3 regions of the Bacillus sp. DU-106 genome follow, and region 2 is predicted to be linked to each of the others. Evidence: riboswitches for the same ligand, from Rfam matches in the RefSeq annotation. Region 2 holds a riboswitch; each other region holds the start of a gene.
The links. A riboswitch is a leader RNA that binds a small molecule or an ion and turns the genes downstream of it on or off. The one in region 2 is predicted to bind thiamine pyrophosphate.
Positions count from the first base shown of each region.

Region 1 (7,217 bases), 2.0 Mb from region 2:
TTTGTTCATCCCCTACCTAACTTCTTTGCTTCCGCTGAATTTTGAGGTGGGGGGCTTACTGCCCGGCAAATAGCGGGATAAATAAAAATTTAAAAATATGAATTCTAGCGTCATATCTTCATACTTACTAAGTTCAATTAATTTCTCAATAATTATGATGCCATGTCCTATATATTTCCGTCTGCTGCTTAGATTTTTCTGTACTGTAAATGGCTTTCGCTATAACACCTCCAAGTGACCGGTTTCTATGACGGATATGAAATTCCAACAAAAAAAGCCCTAATTAGGGCTTTTCATTCTATTTCTCCAGCAAAACTCTCTATGAAATTGCTAATTGAAAAAAGACACACTTAGATTGATGCGTCTTTTTGTGATGCCTCTTTTGTGAAATCATATAAAGCAATTGCGCCTAAAAGAACAAGTATACCTTGAGGAACATCTAGCAAAATAGTTTTCCAAATTTCTGGAATTACCCATTTAATATCTGCTGCTGTTTCAAGATATGTTTGGAAATAGCTGATTGTAAAATTAATTATCCCTAAAAATACAAACAACGATAAACCAAATCGAATTAATTTCTTATTTGTAAACATATAACACCTCTCAAAATTCATTGGATATTCCTGCTTTTGCTTCTTTATATTTCTATATCTTTATATCTAATTTTAACACATAAAGAACTCAAAAAAATACGATATGCATATTTGCATATCGTATTAACAACACTCCATGATAATTTAGGAATTCCTGCGAAGAAAAAACAACTCCGTTACAGCTAATAGCTCGGGTTTCTTTTCTTATTTAACTTCATACCACCAACATTTACGTTCTTTAATTGTAAAATAAATGTGACAGAAGTTTATCCAGTTAATGCGTAGACAAGTAAATGAGCTAAATTATCGATATTCTATTTCGCCATATCCGTAGCACTAATAACTTTACGCAAATTTGACAAGAAAAAATATATAGATAGGTATGATCCAGACCTATCTATAACATTACTTCTATTCTTTATCCAATTACGTCTTTTACGTCTGTATCCACTGGCCACTTTTCTAATGTATAAGCCATTTCCCAAAATGAATATTCATATTGACTGCTAATAATAAAATGCTGTTTCATACGTTTGCGGTCTGCCTCTGTTACTTTTTCAGCGATAGTATCTAAACGTGTAATTTGTTCTTCAACTAGCGTACGGAACCAATCAGATCCATAAGCAGAAATCCATTCGTTATAAATTGGCTCTTCCGGCTGGCACTCTTTTAAGCGTTCGCCAATTTCATAATACAACCAATAGCAAGGTAAAATTGCTGCAATGGTATCTCCTAAATGCCCTTCATACGCAGCACGATACATATGTGAAGTATACGCATATGCAGTTGGCGCAGGAATAAAATTATCTTTTTCTTCTTTCGTTATCCCTAGTTTTTTAGCAAAATTCTCATGTAAAGATAACTCGGCCTCATATGTATTTTGAGCATGATGTGCCATACGAGCTGTCGTCTCTAATTCAAGAGCTTTTGCAGCTCCTAAAGTTTGTACTCTAGCAAAATGACTCAAATAATATGAATCTTGAAGCACATAATAGCGAAAACTAGCTAAATCTAATGTTCCTTCACCAAGTTTTTTTACAAAAGGATGGTTAAAACTCGCTTCCCAAATTGAATCTACTTCTTTACGTAATGATTGTGAAAAAGTCATTTAAATCCCTCCAATAATGTATAAAATATAAGTATTTATCCACAATTATTAAAGCTGTAAAATAAAAAAACTTTCTTTACAGGCGTAAAGAAAGTGAAATTGACAGTATTTATTTACTCATTAAATAGCAACGTCTTTCCCACTTCCCTACGCTGGCATTAACCAGATCAGGTACTAAGAGTCTCAAAATCACATTTGATCTCAGCCTATAAAAGGCCCCCCTAGTGGATAAATATTTTGTTTTTATAATGTATTCATCATAGCATACTTCGTGAAACTGTCAAAAAAATTCGTTATATAATCTCCTTAAAACCCTTCTTCTTTTCTAACTTTTAATGATGTTTCAATAATCATATCTAATAGTTTGCTATAACTAATTCCCGCTGCTTCTGCACTTTTGGGCAATAGGCTTGATTGTGTCATCCCTGGTAATGTATTAATTTCCATTACATATGGAATTCCGTCCTTCACCATCATATCAACTCTTGCATAAACACTACATTTTAATGCTTTATAACAAGTCAGTGAAGCTTTATTTACACGTTCCTTAATTTCTGCTGGAAGTTCGATAACTTCCTCAACGGTACTAGTATCATCATATTTTGCATTGTAATCAAAGAACTCGGCTGCATGTCGAATTGAAACTATAGGTAACTGTTTTCCATCCAGAATAGAACATGTAATTTCATCACCTTTTATATACTTCTCAATTACTACTTCAGAATCCCATTCGAATACAGTTTCTAGCATTGAGATCAATTCATTTTTATTGTAAACGATTTTCACCCCGACACTCGATCCGCCAGAGTTTGGTTTTACCACTAATGGAAATCCTAACTTATCTAACTCATCAAGATTTAGATCCTCCATTTTTGTAAGTTCAATCCAATCTGGTGTTTCTACACCTTCATAACGTAAAATCTTTTTCGAAATATTTTTATCCATACATATACTGCTAGATAACATATTACTTCCGCTATAAGGAATCCCTAAACTCTCCAGTGTTCCTTGAACTGTCCCATCTTCTCCGTATTTTCCGTGTAATGCGAGCAATGCAAAGTCAATGTCTTTCGCTTTTTCAATTAAATCCATTTTTTCGTTTAATGTAATTGGAACTATTTCATACTTATTTTTATCTAAATGAGCAATCATTTCATTCCCCGTCATAATTGAAACTTGTTTTTCAGACGATACCCCGCCCATAATAACACCGATTTTCATTTTCTCAACTCCAAATTTCATTTTTTAATGTATCACCAATTATTTTAATTCCACGAACTATTTCTTCTTCTTTCAAGCGCGAAAACCCTAATCGGAAAGTGTTTGCTCCTTCTCCATCAGAGTAAAAAACATCTCCAGGTGAAAACGTAACGCCTTTCTCATAACACTTTTGTAAAAGTGTGCGGGCATTCATATGCTCTTCTAGCTCTATAAATAAATGAAGTCCACCATCTCCAGTCATTCTTTTAAAAGGAATGTACTGGTTACATGCCCCGACAGCTAACTCATATTTTTTCTTATAAACAGATCTTGCCTTTTTTAAATATTTTTCAAAATATCCCTCATGTAAATATTGAAACAGAACAGCTTGATCTAGCGTAGATGTGTGAATCGTTCTTGCTCTTTTTACGCTTTCTAAATAATGAATCAGCTCTTTATCTGCAATAATCCAGCCTACACGTAAACCAGGGAAAAGCACCTTTGAAAAGCTACTAATATAAATCACATTATTGCCAGCTCCCGCAAAAGTTAATAATGGAGCTAAATGTGAACCTGAATAACGTAATTCTTCATTAAATCCGTCCTCTATAATAGGAACGTTGTATTTTGAGAATAACCTCATCAATTCCGTTCTTTTCTCTGAACTCGTAACAATACCGGTTGGATTATGATAAGAAGGAATTAAATAAGCAAAATCAAAATCTTTTTCACGCAAACTTTTTTCAACTTCATTCGTATCAATACCATCCTCATGCATATCAATCCCATGAACTTCAAGTCCATGTAAACGGAAAAGCTTAAGTGCAGCATGGTGAGTTGGATTCTCACAAATGACACGACCGGATTTTTTTGATAAAGAAGAGAGTACAATATCCAATCCTTCTGTAAATCCATTTGTAATTAGAATATCTTTATTCGAAATGTCTACACCTTTCATTTCCATGTAATGAAGTAAATAATTCATTAACGGTCTATATCCCTTTGCATATCCGTAGTTCAATACGATGTCCCCTTCAATGGACATACGAGTAAGAAAAGCTCTTTTGAAATTTTCAACATCAAATAGCTTCTCATCCGGGGCTATACTATTAAAAACAATCATTCCCTTTTCCCAACGAACACCATGTTTCATTAAATCTAATTCGTCCGCTAATGCGGTCACTGTATTAAGTTTATTTTTCCAATCTATTTCAACAGACGAAGTGTTAGATATATCCACCTTGGCAACAAAGTTCCCTTTTCCTTTAACTGCATAAATGAGTCCTTCTTGCTCTAAATCTGCATAAGCAGCGAGTACAGTGTTTCTACTCACACTTAGTAATTCACTTAGTTCCCTTGTTGATGGGATTTTTTGATCCCCGAGCAAATGCCCTTTCATAATCATTTTCTTCAAATAATCTTTCAATTGAATATAAACGGGACGTTCTTTAACAACTTTAAAATCCTTAAACAATTTCTTACCCCCTGCAATCATTTTTGCATATTTATTTCATTCTCAAAAGGTCCACGGCATATGTATTTTTTATAAAGGGCGGTACGGTCTTACAAATCTTTTCGATATAAGTTTATTACATCTTTTAAAGCTGCAGCTGCAGCGCCTCTTGGATTAGAAGCCCCACCAATTGTAGTAACTTGTCCCATCGTATCTGTAAAGAACGTAATTCCTTTTTCGGTTCCATTTACTTTTGCTAACGGATGATCTTTTTCTATTTGGCACGGTTCAACATTTAAATTCACATTGCCTCCCTCATCCTTATATGTTGATGCTATTAATTTAATAATTTTATGTTGTTCCTTAGCATTTCGAATTTGCTGTTTTGTAACGTGCTCGATTCCTTTTATATGTATATCAGTAAGTGTTTTCTCTGTTTCCATTAAGCTGTTTGTCAAAAGTAACAATTTACACGCACTATCTGAACCACTTATATCTAATATAGGGTTTGTCTCAGCAATTCCTTTATTTTGTGCTTCTTTCAGTGCTTCTTCAAATGTCATATCTTCCTCATACATTTTCGTAAGAATATAATTAGTTGTTCCATTTAATATTCCTTCTATTTTTTCAATACTGCAACCGGCTAAACTAAATTGTCCGATATCTAGTGTCGGTAGTGCAGCGGCTGTTGCACCGCTATATCGAATTCGTATATTTGCGCCTTTTGCTGCTTCATTTATTTCTCTCCAATTTGTAACGAGCGCACCTTTAGAAATTGCCACTATATCCATCTGTTTTTCAATCGCTTGTTTCATATATTGTTTCCCTGGATTTCCATCTTTAAGATTTGTAACTGTTGATTCTACCAATACAGTACCACTTATGCTAGTTGTTGCACGTTCCTTCGGATGATACTCTAAATATTTTTCAATTGCAGCGGTACCGCCACCATACATTAATAAATGATGAAGTGATAAGCCGTCTTCATTATGTATTGCAATATTTCTCCCTAATACGTCGCTTACAACTAATTGAATCCCATATGTTTCATATATATATGAATATTTTTCATTTAATAATTTTATAAACTCTCTGCCTACTGTTCCGTATCCTGATAATACAACTTGAATTTTCATAATATCCCCCCATATTTTTCTACCAAATCCCTCTTTCAATATAATATAAAGCGCTCTCGAATTCCATCGAGAGCGCTTTATTATTACCTATTTCGGTAAACGTGATAGCTTTTCAGCAATTGTTCTATAAAACTCTTGAATGCTAGAAAAACCTAACGAGTCTGAAACACTTAACCCTATCATGTCGAGATGGTCCCAATTCGCTTTTGTTTCGATATGATTCCATTTTCCAATCTGTAATGACTCATTATTATTTACAGTAACATTAGAAGATGGTGCAATCATAGAATTTGTATTTACTACACCATCATTTTGCCACCAAGAAGTATCAACTAGCGGACGGTTTTCTTCATATCTCGCATAAGAACCTAAGAAAAATGCATTTCCCATTAACACTTTATTCATCGTTATATGAGGCAAATGTAAACCTGTTATAGGTGCTGCTTGTGATGCATGTCCACTATAGGATAAATAATACACATCTGGTTGCGTCTTTACCCAATTATTTAACTCCTTTGCACCATCTGTACTTAAATCCCATTGACTTATATCTTTTGTATTTTTCCAAAGTGAACTATTTAGAATACGATTACTATATTGGAAAAAGGACTCTCCAGCATTCTTCTTTATACCCCATTGATCCAATTTAAAATCATATAATGATAAATTATTGTTTCCTCCAAAGCTTGCAGCTGTAATGAGTAAATCTTTAACAAACGGCAGTAGAAGACTACCATCCGCAAGTGTTGTACCGTTGTGAGGGGTTGCTAATGTTGTAACACTATGAACGTATGATTTTCCGCCTTCAAATAGTGGTGATATTTTGGTGTCTGGGTGATTTTTCACATAATTCTTTTCTTCAAAACTACCTTCTTTTAATAGCTGTACTAATGTTCTAATCGTTTGTCCACCCATGCTATGTCCAACTAAATGAACTTTATTTGTTTCACTCCAATTCGGCGCAAAACCACTATAAGTTCTGCCAAAACGATTATGTCCATGTTTCTCAGCATGGACTGCACCATAGTCTACTGTCCCACCGCTAATTTGTGCATACAATTCACATGCACGATCCCAGTTACTAGAAACAGGTCCAACAGCTGCGGTATGTACCGTATAACCATTTCGTTTCAAATCTTCCTGTATATCATGAACACCACCCCAATATTTTACGCCAAGCATTTCTTCTCTACCCCATCCAGCAAATCCATTCACCAATATGATAGGATAATTATTTTGTTGCCTCTCTTCAGCGTATGATATTTTCGCTGCGAATGAACATACGGTCACTAATGCAAAAAAACATATTTTTAAAAATAACTTCCCCATACTTTCTCCCCCCTAATAAAACGTTTACATTTTTCTTCCTGAAAAAATTAACAGAATAATTTAACAACTTAAACATAATGTAAATTATTTTATATACATTGTATATATAGAAAACATATACAACTGTTGATAAATATTAATTCAAGCAAATATTTACTTTTTACAATATAACTTGTAAATCTATTTATTTAGATTTATAATTAGATATAGTTTCCTCATGTTAAAAAGATTTAAAAACCATAAGAAAACTAATCTCATTGCTTGAAAAGGAGGAAAAGGCATGCAAATCGGATTCAATATTCATACATTATCTCAACCTACTAAAATAACTCCATCTCATCTTGAGCATAATACTATCTCTTCTACTAAACTTGAAGATAAAAAATCAAATGATTCCA
Region 1 is NZ_CP026607.1:2,468,248-2,475,464, reverse strand. Features, by position in the region: gene C3Y97_RS12610 (DUF3937 domain-containing protein) at 351-614, opposite strand; gene tenA (thiaminase II) at 1,012-1,701, opposite strand; TPP riboswitch at 1,829-1,934, opposite strand; gene C3Y97_RS12595 (D-alanine--D-alanine ligase) at 2,008-2,922, opposite strand; gene pdxR (MocR-like pyridoxine biosynthesis transcription factor PdxR) at 2,927-4,375, opposite strand; gene C3Y97_RS12585 (homoserine dehydrogenase) at 4,465-5,490, opposite strand; gene C3Y97_RS12580 (esterase/lipase family protein) at 5,578-6,819, opposite strand; gene C3Y97_RS12575 (DUF3914 domain-containing protein) at 7,100-7,217, shown strand, end outside.
Region 1: it holds a riboswitch for thiamine pyrophosphate, as region 2 does, so the genes downstream of both, tenA (thiaminase II) here and C3Y97_RS02240 (MTH1187 family thiamine-binding protein) in region 2, are expected to answer to the same signal.

Region 2 (7,217 bases):
AGATAAAGTAAGGCAAACTGCTGAGCAAGTTTCTTCTTCTTCACAAGAATTGTCGGCGAGTACAGAGGAAAACAGCATGGCAGTTCAAGAGATTGCAAGTTCTATTGAAGGTTTAAGAGTAGGGGCACAGTCTCAAAAAACTTCAGTACAACAATGTTTAGGGATTGTACATGGAATGGAAGATAAGGTAGAAGAGATAACTGGGGCTGCGAAACAAGTTGCGGTTGCTTCTGAAGGTATGGAGCAACATTCAATTGAAGGTAATGAAGTGATTGGACAAATTATTAATCAAATGAGTTTAATCCAAAATGCAGTACAAGATTTATCTTCCATCATTTATTCGTTAGAAACAAGGTCAAAAGAAATTAGTGATATCGTAACTGTAATTACAGGCATTTCAAATCAAACAAATTTATTAGCTTTAAATGCTTCTATTGAGGCTTCACGTGCTGGAGCAGCTGGAAGAGGGTTTGCAGTTGTTGCTGATGAAGTACGAAAATTAGCAGAACAAACTGAAGCGTCTGCAAAAGATATAGCGAAATTAATTGGTGAAACACAAGCTGAGACAGAAGATGCTGTAGTTTCCATGCAAAAAGGTTCAAAAGAAGTAGAAACTGGAATTTCACTTGTTCAAAGTAGTGGAGATTTCTTCGAAAAAATCTCCAAATCAGCGCAATCTGTTACAGATCAAGTAAAAGCTGTTTCGGGTAATTCGAGTGATATTTTACAAAATAGCCAGAATATCGTTCAAGTCGTAAATGAATTATCACATATTGCAAATACTTATGCCAACAGCAGTAGTAATGTTGAAGAAAGCATGAAAGAGCAAGAAATATCAGTACAAGATATTGCAGAATTAGCGACTTCTTTAAGTTGGCTCTCTCAGGAATTACAAGAGCTTATTGGTGAGTTTAAAAGCGAATAAGGAGAAAGTTCAATTCTAATCAAGGGGGTATCTCCGCTACTGATTATGAATTGAACGAATCTGCCCTTTAATAAGGGATAAAAAAGGTGTGAATTTTCACACCTTTATTATATTTAAGAGAGGAATTTACATAAATATGAAATTAGCAATTTCTTATAGTGAGATGGTAAAAGAATTTTTAGGAAAAGTAGAAGGAAGTATTAAAATACCTAAAGATGTGCAAGGAACAGAACTTAGGATAAAAAGGAAAACGGAACTGTTTTCAAATTTGACTCACATTGTAGATTTAATAGGAGCGACTGCAACGTGGTTATATCATATTTCTAAAGAAAAACATATTGTCGTGCTTTATCATGTAAGAGGAAGTTTATTTCCGATTACTATTGAAGTTTCTAATTTTCTCTCCTATGAAAGTTTAAATTTACAAATTGAAGAGCAACTGGAGCAAATTAAAGAAATGAATGAGGAAGAAATAGAAGAGTTTCAAAACGGTAATACGTTATATGAAATGTCACCTATTATTATTGGTGAAACATATTATGAGCTAAAAGACACGAATACATTACAATTTGTATTTAGTAAAAATATGCAAAGTGTAGAAATAATATTTAATAGTGTTAATTGGAAAGAGACAACAATTACTCGTTATGCACAACAAATACAAGGTGTTTTAATTAATAAATCACAAAATAATAATAATCATATAAATAATTTTAATGTTATTACAGAGGCCGAGATGGCACTTTATAGTCAAGTGAATGATACGACAGCAGTATATCCTGAGAAAAGTATCGTCGATATGTTCTATAATACTGTTACTCAATTTCCAAATCGTATAGCTTTATCTTCAAGGGAAGGTACTTTAACTTATGAGGAGCTAAATAAAAAAAGTAATCAAATAGCTCATATGTTAATTAAAAACGGCGTCCAATTAGGAGACTATGTTGGAATATTTATGAAACGTAGCATAGACACAGTAGTAAGTATGGTAGCTATATTAAAAGCTGGTGCAGCGTATGTTCCGATTGATCCAGATTATCCGGAAAGTAGAATACAGTACATTATTCAAGATAGCCAAGCGAAAGTTATATTGATGAAAGAGACGCCTATAACATGTGATGGGGTTCAAACAGTTTCAATGTATGATAGTGAAACTTATGAAGATACAGATGTAAAGTTGTCTATTCATTGTGATGATGTAGCTTATATGATTTATACATCTGGTTCAACAGGGAATCCAAAGGGAACGATGTTAGCTCATAGAGGCGTTGTTAATCTGTATACTTGGATGAAAAAGCAATATGAATTGACAGAAGAGGATGTATTTGCCCAATTTCCTTCCTTTAGTTTCGATGCTTCTGTATGGGAGTCATTTGCTTCTTTATTCTGTGGAGGAAACTTATATGTACTATTAGAGGAAGAGCGATTGTCTGTAGAAGCATTTGCAAATGCAATCTATAAAGTGAAAGCAACTTCAATCTTGGCATTAGCAACAATTTTTGTTCGACAAGTAGCAACTTATTTAGCAGAAGAAGATATATATAAGCTAGCTTCCCTAAAAAGAATTGCGATTGGCGGTGAAATGTTGCCTGTAGAGGTTATTAAATTGTGGAGAGAAAGAATAGGTACAAATGTTGAAATTCATAATGTATACGGACCGACAGAATGTACTGTAGTGACGACAACCTATAAAATACCTAGTCAGTTAAATGAGGATGTTGCGAGTATTCCCATTGGTAAACCATGTGCTAATTATCAAGTTATGATTTTGGATGAGAATATGAATCTTTGTCCAATTGGTGTACCTGGTGAATTATATATAGATTCAGTGGGATTAGCAAAAGGGTATTTTAATAAGCCTAATAAAACAATTGAAGCTTTTATTCCGAACCCTTTTAATCCTATAGTTAATATATATAAAACAGGTGATATCGTTAAGTTGCTAGAGGATGGAAATATAGAGTTTTTACATCGGAAAGATGATCAAGTAAAAATTAGAGGACATCGTATTGAACTAGGCGAAATCCAAAGTAAAATTTCTCAAAATCATAATATAAAAGAAAATGCTGTTTTTGCTAAGAAGAGTAAGGAAGGTAGCCAATATTTAATCGCGTTCTATACAACTTTAAATAAAAAAGAAATACCAGAATTAGTTTATCAGTTACAAGAGCAATTACCAGATTATATGGTGCCATCTAAACTAATTTATATTAATGAATTACCACTTACACCTAATAAAAAGATTGATGTTAAGAAGTTAGCTCAGTTAGAAGAAAAGTGTGAACCGGTTCGGCTACAAGAATATGTTGCACCTTCTAATAAAGCAGAAAAACAAATAGCGAACGCCTGGGCGGAAGTATTAGGAATTTCAAAAGTTGGAGTGCATGATGATTTCTTTACAATTGGTGGACATTCATTAAAAGTATTACGAGTCTTAACATTGTTAAAAGAAGATTTCTCACATTTAACAATTCAAGATTTCTTTAAAGAAAGAACGATATATGGATTAGCTCGAATTGAGCGAGAAGTAAAAGTAGAGAAAGAAGAAGTATTTCGTGAATATAAAGTGATTCACGAACCAGATACTATCACGTATGCAAACGTTTTGGAAGAAAACCAGATTTCAAATGTCTTTTTAACAGGAGCTACTGGTTATTTAGGATCACACATATTATATGAATTGTTGAGAGATACATCTGCTACTATTTATTGTTTAGTAAGACCAACTAAAGATGTGCAGCAAAGAATTATAGATACATTAACAGGCTACTTTAATGATATATGTGAAGAATGGTTACAGCGTATACAGGCCGTAGCTGGTGATCTTGGAGAAGAGTATCTTGGGATGAGCGAAGAAGAATTTATGTTCATCAGTTCTAAGATGGATACGATAATTCATTGCGGTGCAGATGTAAGACATTTTGGAGATGTAAAACAATTTGAAAATATAAATGTCCAAGGAACTAGCCGTATGCTAACATTAGCGGAGAAAGGTGCTACATTCCATTTTATTTCTACAATTGGTATCCCGTTAGAATTAGCGGTAGATCAATGGGATACATACATGAAAACTGGTGATTTTAATTACAGTGTAGACTTAGAGAATGTATATTCAAATAGTAAACTACAAGCGGAAAACATTGTTCGTGAAGCAATGAAAAATGGTTTGCGTGGAAATATTTATCGTGCAGGTAATTTAGCATGTCATTCAGAAACAGGTTCGTTCCAACAAAATATTGAAGGAAACGCATTTTATCGTCTTATTAAAACAATGCTATTAATTGGGAAAGCACCAAATGTGAAGTGGAAAGTTGATTTCACACCAATTGATTTTGCTAGTAAATCAATTGTATCGTATTTGCAAGATGCGCAAATTATAGGAGAGACGTTACATATTTGTCATCCACATCAAATTGAGTTTGAACAATTTATACAGCTAATTGGAGAGTGTGGATACAATCTTGAAATGGTTCCACTTTCAGAATATGTAAATACCGGACTTGCATTAGCGAAGGGAAATGAAGTAATAGCAGAGTTAATTGCTTCTCAAGTTGCAGGAGATGGAGCGCAGCAATCTGAAATTGTAATGGGTACGCGTAGAACGAATAAATGGATTAAGAAAAAAGAATTGATAGTACCAGCAATTAATAAAGAATTTATTCAGCAGTTATTAGCTCATGGTGAAAAAGTTGGTTATTTTCCAAAAATAATGAAATGATTATGCATGCTTTTGTTTGTTCAATAAAATAAATCATGCTACAATGAAAACGAATTAAGGACCGGGGAGCCAATTGGCTGAGAGGATGTAAGTAAACATCGACCCTCAACCTGATCTGGATAATGCCAGCGTAGGGAGTTACTTAAAGTGATGTAGCATATGTTATTCTGTAATAACTTGCATACAAGGCTTTCCTACGCAGTAGGAAAGCCTTTTCTTATTTTTGAAATTTATTTTTGAAATTTATTTTTGAAATTTATTTTTATAAGGGGGATTTTATTATGTCACAACAAGTTACAATGTCATTTTCAGTAGTACCACAAGCAAAAACGAAAGATGTATATTCTGTTGTCGATAAAGCAATTGAAGTTGTGCAACAATCGGGAGTTCGTTATGAAGTAGGGGCAATGGAAACAACTTTGGAAGGAGAATTAGATGTACTTCTTGATGTCGTTAAACGTGCGCAACAAGCTTGCGTCGATGCTGGAGCAGAAGAAGTGATTACTTCTATTAAAATCCATTATCGTCCAAGCACTGGTGTAACGATAGATGAAAAGGTTTGGAAGTACCGTGATGAATATGCAAAACCAGAAGCAATCTAAACTTATTACAACTATTTGGCTTATCCTTCTCATTGCGATATGGGAAGGATCTGTTTCATTATTTAAAATCGAACCGTGGATTTTACCAAAGCCTTCTGCCATTGTTCAAGAATTAATTGGGATGAAAGATTTACTATTACCAAATACGATGCAAACACTGCAGGAAGTTATAATTGGACTATTCTTTGCAATTTTATTGGGGACGAGCATCGCAATTATTATGGACGTTATACCGTTATTTCGTATTTTAATAAATCCATTGCTCGTTATTTCGCAAACAATTCCAATTGTTGTACTTGCACCGCTATTTATTATTTGGTTTGGATATGGGATGTTGCCGAAAGTAATGGTCGTAATACTCGTTTGTTTCTTCCCAATTGCGCTTAGTATTTTAGAAGGTTTTCAAACAGTAGATAAAAACATGTTGAAACTGTTACAAACAATGAAGGCGACAAAATGGCAAGTTTACCAGAAAGTAAAATTTCCAGCAGTGCTTCCATACTTTTTCTCAGGTTTAAAAATTGCAGTTACATATAGCGTAATGGGGGCAATTATCGGAGAATGGCTCGGTGCAAGTGAAGGATTAGGCGTTATGCTTACGAGGGCTACAAAATCCTTTTTGACTGCCCGAGTATTTGGTGTTGCAGCAATCATCGTTATGGTGACATTATGCCTGTATTTTATCGTAGAGTTTATGGCAAGAATAACAGCACCATGGATATATAGAAAGGACGGCAGAAAATGAAAAAAGGTTTGAAAGTTATGTTAGCTGCCTTAGTAGCGGTAGGTGTGGCTGGATGTAATCCGGCAAAGAAAGAAGAAAGTGCAAGTAAAGATCAAAAAGTAAAAGTAGTATTAGATTGGTTTCCAAATACGAATCATACTGGCTTGTATGTAGCGCAAACGAAAGATTATTACAAAAAGCAAGGATTAGATGTAGAAATTATTCAACCAGGTGACAATGTAACAGCAGAGCAAATGATAGCATCAGGAAAAGCAGACTTCGCAATAAGCGCACAAGAAAATGTAACGTTAGCTCGTGTGGAAGGAATTCCTGTTGTATCTGTAGGAGCGATTATTCAGCATAACACTTCAGCGTTTGCATCGCTTAAGAAAGATAATATGACGTCACCGAAAGATTTTGAAGGTAAACGTTACGGCGGCTGGGGAGGACCAGCGGAAGAAGCGACATTAAAGACGATTATGGATAAACATCAAGCTGATTTTAATAAAGTTGAAAAAATCATCTTAGGACAAACAGATTTCTTTAAATCAATCGGTCGTGATGCAGATTTCGAATGGATTTATTACGGTTGGGATGGTATTGAAGCGAAGCGCCAAGGAAAAGAGTTAAATACGATTATGGTGAAGGACTTAGATCCAGCGCTTGATTTCTATAGTCCTGTTATTATTACGAGTGAAAAACATACGAAGCAAGATAAAGACTTTGTGAAAAAGTTTATGAGTGCAACGACAGAAGGTTATAATTTTGCAATTAAGGAACCGAAAGAGGCTGCTGATATTTTAATTAAAGCTGTTCCAGATGTAAATAAAGATTTAGTTCAAGAAAGCCAAAAATGGTTAAGTACGAAGTATCAAGATGATGCTAAAGCATGGGGAGTACAGAAGGAAGAAATTTGGACGAATTACATGAATTTCTTATATGACAACAAAGTTATTAAAAAGAAAATCGATGTAAAAGATGCTTTTACAAATGAATTCCTTCCAAGTGAAAAATGAGCGGATTACAAATAAAAAATATAGTGAAATCTTTTGACGGAAAGAATGTATTAGAGAATATTAGTGCCTCTATACAAGAGGGAGAGTTTGTTTCCTTTGTAGGACCGAGTGGTTGCGGGAAAAGCACATTATTAAACATGATTGCAAATGTTGAAAAACCAACAAGCGGGAACGTAACGTATAACGATAAGCAAGTACAAGAGCAAGATGTTGTTAGTTATATGCCACAACA
Region 2 is NZ_CP026607.1:419,350-426,566, forward strand. Features, by position in the region: gene C3Y97_RS02230 (methyl-accepting chemotaxis protein) at 1-925, shown strand, start outside; gene C3Y97_RS02235 (non-ribosomal peptide synthetase family protein) at 1,062-4,643, shown strand; TPP riboswitch at 4,696-4,797, shown strand; gene C3Y97_RS02240 (MTH1187 family thiamine-binding protein) at 4,925-5,245, shown strand; gene C3Y97_RS02245 (ABC transporter permease) at 5,217-5,990, shown strand; gene C3Y97_RS02250 (ABC transporter substrate-binding protein) at 5,987-6,985, shown strand; gene C3Y97_RS02255 (ABC transporter ATP-binding protein) at 6,982-7,217, shown strand, end outside.

Region 3 (7,217 bases), 320 kb from region 2:
TCTACTACAACAATTCTGTTATCTAGCTCTAAATGTGTAAGTAGCTCAGCTACTGTTTTTACACTCGCTGGCACTTCAATTTGGTTACCATTAATTTTTAAATTCAAACTTCCATCCCCTTTCTAAACTCTTCTAGAAAGCAATGAATCTAGCAAATGATTCTCTTGCTTTCCTTCTATTAAATCAGCCATATATTGGCCAGAAATAGGACTTAATAAAATACCGTTTCGATAATGGCCCGTGCAAGCATATAAACCTTTTATTTCTTCATGCTCTCCCATATAAGGAGCTTCATGATTCGATTGTGGTCTTAATCCTGCCCACGTGCTTTCCCATTCTGCTTCTTTTAAAGCTGGCAATATTGTATAAGCACGCTCTAATATAGAAGTTATACTTTCTGGCTGCACAGTTTTATTGAACGTATGTGGCTTCATTGTTGCCCCAATTACGTAACGTCCACCGCGCTTTGGAGTAATGTAAAATCTTTCTTGAAAAATAGGTGCTTTTAAAAGTTGTTTTCTACTTCTTACCGCAACCACTTCTCCTTTAACTGGATATGTACCCCAATCGCGGTGAAAATAACTGAGTAACTTCGTGCTCCATGAACCTCCTGCAATAACGACTTTCTCACATGTGACAATACCTTCACTTGTAATAACTCCAGTCACTTTATTATTTTCAATACGGATATCAAATACTTCTGTCTGTTCATATATATCAGCACCGGAAATCGCTGCAGAATGTGCGAATGCTTTCGTAAGCTCTGGTGCAATAACATGACCGTCTTTCGGATAATATACTGCTCCTATAATAGATTCGGATAGATATGGCTCTTTTTCCCGCACATGGTCTCCCGTTAGAAAATAAGAATCTTCACCTGTTTTCTGCTGCCAATCCATAATGTGAAGAATTCTTTCCTTCTCATCTTCATTTTGAGCAATACGATAAATTCCTTTTTCTTCATATCCAATATCAACACCCGTCTTTTCACGTAAAACTGCTGCAAGTTGTGGAAATATAGCTCGGCTTTCTCTAGCAAGTTCAAATAGCGGATTATACGCATCCCATTCTGCCTGAACACCAAGTAAACCAGCAGCTGCTTTTGAAGCTTCCGATGCAATACTTTGCTTCTCCACAATCGCTACTTTATGTCCTCTTTCTGCTAGAAAATGTGCAACTGAACTACCAATTACACCACCACCAATAATCGCTACATCATACTTCTCACACATGTTTTTCCGCCCACTTTCTTATTGATTCCTTATAAGATTTCGCTTTGCTATACGGGTTACTACTACTTACAATTCCAGACATAACTGCTATACCGCTTACACCGTTAGTAAGAACATCCACTGTGTTTTCTGGGGTAATTCCTCCAATTGCTGTAATCGGTATAGATAAACACCTTGCAATGTCTGAAATTTCTTCAAGCCCTCTCGCTGGCACACCTTTTTTACAATCTGTCGGAAATACATGGCCATAAACGAGTGAATCCGCTCCATTTTTAAAAGCTACTATTGCTTCATCTAGCGAATGCACAGAATAACCGACATGCAAATACGAAAACTTTTCTTTCACTGACTTTACATCTGTACTTCGATATCCTAGTTGAACACGAGGAATATTTAATAAAATTGCAATATCAATTCGATCGTTTATGACAATTTTAGAAGCTGGAAAGCCCTCCATTAATAGACTTTCCACACCTTCATATAATTCCTTCGTACTCTTCTCACGCTCACGAATATGCAAATAATCAATCTCACTCTCAATTTGCATCGCTACATTCACTAACTCTTCGAATGGCATATGGCCATTTGAGATTACATGGAGCTCATTTTTCATATTCATTCGCCTACTTTAAAATATTTTCGAATAATTCATCGGCTGGGACGGTTTCTTTCGTCATTCCTTTGTCCTTCAGCCACTTATTTTGTTTCTCCCAAGATTCTTTTGAATCTGATAAGAATGGCTCATCTTTCGTTTCCATCTTCTCTAATAAAATTTTCATACTTTCCTTTTCAACTTCTGGCACAAGTGGGAAGTTTTCTTTTTCTTGATGATTTAATAAAATATTCAATGCTTCATCTGGGTTTTTCTTCATGAAATCATAGCCTTTTTTCGTACCACGTAAGAAAGCTTGCAACGCCTCTTTATCTTTTTTCAACGTTTTATCACCTGTTACAAACACAAGCTCATGATAGTTTGGTACTCCGTAATCAGCTGGATTAAAGTACGCTGGTTCATGGCCTTCATGACGCATAACAGGTACTTCATGGTTAATGTATGCCCCTGTTACCGCATCTACTTTCTTCGTAATTAATGCTGGTACTAAATCAAAGCCAACATCTACTACTTTCACTGTATCAGGATTACCACCAGCTTCTTTTACCATCGTTTTTAAATACATCTCACTTAATGGTGTTCCAGAGTATCCTACTGTTTTTCCTTCTAAATCTTTCGGTGATTGAATGCCCGCTGATTTCAGTGATACAACATGATTTAATGGTGAACGTACGACAGCCCCAATTGATTTCACTGGAATTTGCTCATTCGCTCTCGCCATAACAACATCTGGCTGATAATACAAGCCAACTGTCACCTTCCCTGCTGCTGCTAGCGTTAATGGATCAGTCGGATTAGAAGGGAATTTAATATTTACCTTTACACCTTCTTCTTTAAAGTATCCTTTTTCAATTGCTGCATAGATAAAGCTATGTACCGCATTTGGATACCAATCTAACATGACTGTTATTTCTTTCTCTTTTTTACTTTTATCTGATGCTGAATTACTCGAACATCCTGCAATTATTGCAATTAATAATGTAAACACAAAGATGCGCTTTAAAAATTTCATGAATGCTTCCTCCAACTAATGAATTTCTTTTCTAATATGGAAATAATTACGACGAAGAAAATAGCTAATAATGATAACAATACAATAGGTGCAAATACGCCAGCTCCATCTAACTGCGTCATCATTCTCTTACTGAAATATCCAAGCCCAGCTTGTGCACCGAGCCATTCTCCAATTGCTGCTCCGATAACACTAAGCGGAACTGCAATTTTTAAAGCTGAGAAAAAATAAGGAAGAGCAGACGGCAACTTTAATTTAAGAAAAATATCTCTTTTTGTTGCTCCATATGTAACTAAGAGCTCCTCCCATTCTTTTTTCGTACTACGCAGTCCATCATACGTATTGACCGCAATTGGGAAAAACGTAATTAAAACTGTGACAACAACCTTACTCCAAATTGTATATCCAAACCATAAAACAAATAGCGGAGCAAGCGCAGTAATTGGAATCGTTTGTGAAGCAACTAATAATGGATAAAATGCTCTTTCCATCCATGTACTCGCATTCATTAACATCGCTAGCCCTACACCTAATACGATAGAGATAACAACACCTATTAAAACGACGTATAACGTTGCAGGTAAATGAACTGTAAATAATATGTCTTTTAGTTTCCATATCTTCATTACAATCGCAGACGGTGACGGTAAAATGTACATCTCATCTACAATTCTTGCTCCTATTTCCCACACAGCTAGTAAAATACTAGAAAGTGTAATAGCAGGAACTAATTCTTTCAATCGGTTCATCACACAAGTACCTGCCTTTGTAACATACTAAGAAGCTCATCTTTCAGCGCTAATACTTCCGGTTTATATAAATCTTTTCGTGTTCTGTTATGATCAAGCGGTACAGTCCGCTCAGTCAAAGTCGTTATCGGCTGCTGTTCCACTACTAAAACTCTGTTTGAAAGAAATAACGCTTCTTCAACATCATGAGTAATGAATAAAATTGTTTTTTCCCACTCTTGCCATTGTTCAAACAACCATTCTTGCAAAGAGGTCTTCGTTAAAGCATCCAACGCACTAAATGGTTCATCTAACAGCAATATCTCCCCGCCTGTTAATAAAGTTCGAATAAAAGATACACGTTGTCTCATCCCACCAGATAAATCTTTCGGATATTTTTGCTCATACCCTTGCAAACCAAATTTATGTAACAGTTCCTTTGCCTTTACTTCTGCTTCTTTCTTCTGTACACCTTGGCACTCTAGCGGCAGGGCAGCATTCTCAATAATTGTTCTCCACGGCAAAAGCATATCTTTTTGCGGCATATATCCTACAGGATGGTTCTTTGTTTCTGTCAATTCTATCTGTCCAGTACTTACCTTTTCTAGACCTGTAATAAGGCGAAATAAAGTACTTTTTCCACATCCACTCGGTCCGATAATACTGACAAACTCTTTCTCATATATAGAAGCATTTAATTCATGGATGATTGGTTTCTCATCGTAATGAAAAGAAACATTATGAAACTGTAGTATGTTCTTGCTCCTCAAATCCCCACATCTCCTTACGATAGGACATATCCCAGAATAAATATTCAAATCGACTGGAATATAAGAAGATCTCCTCTAATCTTTCTAGTTCTTTCTCAGACTTTCCAACTGCCATTTCATTTAATAAATCTATTAACCAAATACAAAGATTACCGTATTCTTCCGAACTATATCCTTGAATCCACTCACCAAAAAACTCATGATCTCTTGCTCCAGGAATATCATTTAAACGCTTTCCAATTTCCCAATAGCTCCACATACATGGAAGAAGCGCTGCTATTAATTCCGCAAGTGTGCCATTTTGAGATACAGACATCATGTAATTTGTATAAGCTAAATTTTTAGCAGATGGTTTCGCAGACTCTATCTCCTCTATAGAAATTCCAAGTCTTTTTGCATATTGTTTATGGATTGTCATTTCGCCATTTAATATACCATCAATTTGTTCAGCGAACTTTCCCATTACTTGTGGATTCGTTGCTTTTACAACACCAATCGCATATAACTTTGCATAATCTAGCAGATATAAATAATCTTGAATAATATAATACTGGAATTTATCTTTTTCTAACGTGCCATCTCCCATACCCACTACAAACGGATGATTATGACTCATCTCCCAAACCGGTTGCACAGTTTCTAATAATCTATCGCAAAATTTCATTTCTCTATCCCCTTTCAATATATGTATCTAAATAAAAAACCACTTCTATATATAAGAAGTGGTTACAGCAAATAAAGTTATACATTTATTCGATGTTCCACTTCCCTTCGCTAGTATTACCTAGATCAGGTGTTGTAAGGGTTAAGGATTATTCCTCTCTCAGCAAGTCAAGCACCCCTAGTGGTTTCAATATGAAATTTTCAAATAAAAAAGCCCCGTTTCTATACGCAAAGAAACGGGGACTCATTGTTAGTGTCCGAATTGCTTCCCTACGCTAGCATAATCTAGATCAGGTAATAAAAAGGATCAAAGGCTTACGGCCTACTCTCAGCTGGCAACACCAGCTCTCCTAGCAAACTATAAAATTATCACTGTCAGTATAACACCCTAATAAGACATCATCAACTTTTTTAATTTTCTTAATTATCAACATAATATCAAAATTATACAATACATACATTCTATTTTAGAAAATAAAACCCCAATTAATTGTATAAAAAGGAATCATTATCCTCAAAAAATTTATTTTTATATTGATTTCATATTACATTTATGTGAATACCCCCACTATATTATATCTTTATACTATAATAAAATTACAACTATACAACTAGAGGAGGTCTCTATTCCATGAATATGAAAGCTACTGCTTTAACAGCAACTACTGTAGCGATTGCTTCTTTACTTCCTTCTATGGGTGAAACAAATGTACAAAAAGCAAACGCTGAACAATTATCTAATATTAAAACTGGGTATGTCAAAGTCGATCAAGTAGCATTACATACAGAAGATAACGTAAAAAGCACATCAATTGATACAATTCGCTTTAATACAAAAGTGAACATCATTGAAACAACTAATGGTTGGTATAAAGTATCTGTTCATAATAAAGTAGGTTATGTACAAAAAGATGCTATTTTACTAAAAAACAAACTTCAATCTAATGATCAATACATCGTTAATGCTAATGCATTAAACGTTCGCTCTGAACCTAATTTAGAATCTTCCATTTTAGATGTATTACCAAATGGTAAGTTTATTACCGTTCAAGAAGATCAAGGCGAATGGTATAAAATATCACATAATGGCCAAACAGGTTACGTACAAAAAGCATTCATCTCTAATGGTTCACAACCCTTAGTAAAAGGAATCACCGTTCAAAATAATACAAAATATACTGTTGCAACACCTAATCTAAATGTACGTAGCACCGCTAGTACAAGTAGCGCTCTACTCGGTTCATTACAAAACGGTACTCAAGTACAAGTAGTAGAAACTGTAGGTACTTGGTATAAAATTCGTTTTGGCACAGGATACGGATATGTAGCAAAACACTATGTAGTACAAAATCAACCACAAGCTAAAACAGATCAGCCTTCATCAATTCCAGCTGCTTTCAAATTCCCCGCTCAAGGAAGAATTAGCTCAACCTTTGATATACGCTGGGAACAAATGCATTATGGTATAGATATTGCCGCTCCAGGAAACGTCTCTATCCAAGCTGCTGCTGCAGGTAAAGTTGTGAAATCTTATTATTCAGCTAGCTATGGCAATGTTGTTTTCATTGCGCATCAAATCAATGGGAAATTATATACAACTGTTTATGCTCATATGAAGGATCGCACTGTACAAGCTGGTGATCAAGTACAGACTGGACAATTAATAGGTCATATGGGAAACACAGGTCATTCATACGGGCAACATCTTCATTTTGAATTACATAATGGAGAATGGAATTTTGAAAAAACAAATGCAGTAAATCCACTGCCATATTTAGTTAGGTAAATTGTATGCCACGCAATATACCTCTTATAATTGAATACGTAGCCTTTTTAGGTTTAATCTGTTGTTTAATCATTTACAATACAAACATTGTATTTTTATCTATTATTATTGCTTTTGTTGCATTAGAAATTATGATGGAATCATTTCAAGTGCAACTAAAACAAAAAATTGCCCATATTTATAATGCTATTTTTCTTTTGAGTGCTCTCATAACAAATATAATTAGTAATGGCTTTTATTTATCTACTGTATTTCCAGTATTCTTTATGGCTGTTTTATTATTTGTAGCTAGATATATTAATGTCCCTTATAACCAAAAACAAAAACAAGAAGCTTAGAAAGAGGAGACACTGTGTACCAATCTTTCAAAGATGCTCCAATAAAATACATATTGCATTTGTATAAGAAAGCCA
Region 3 is NZ_CP026607.1:737,775-744,991, reverse strand. Features, by position in the region: gene thiS (sulfur carrier protein ThiS) at 1-107, opposite strand, end outside; gene thiO (glycine oxidase ThiO) at 123-1,232, opposite strand; gene tenI (thiazole tautomerase TenI) at 1,225-1,845, opposite strand; gene C3Y97_RS03860 (ABC transporter substrate-binding protein) at 1,856-2,857, opposite strand; gene C3Y97_RS03855 (ABC transporter permease) at 2,854-3,606, opposite strand; gene C3Y97_RS03850 (ABC transporter ATP-binding protein) at 3,606-4,355, opposite strand; gene tenA (thiaminase II) at 4,324-5,019, opposite strand; TPP riboswitch at 5,105-5,208, opposite strand; TPP riboswitch at 5,269-5,380, opposite strand; gene C3Y97_RS03840 (SH3 domain-containing protein) at 5,650-6,804, shown strand; gene C3Y97_RS03835 (hypothetical protein) at 6,810-7,142, shown strand.
Region 3: it holds a riboswitch for thiamine pyrophosphate, as region 2 does, so the genes downstream of both, tenA (thiaminase II) here and C3Y97_RS02240 (MTH1187 family thiamine-binding protein) in region 2, are expected to answer to the same signal.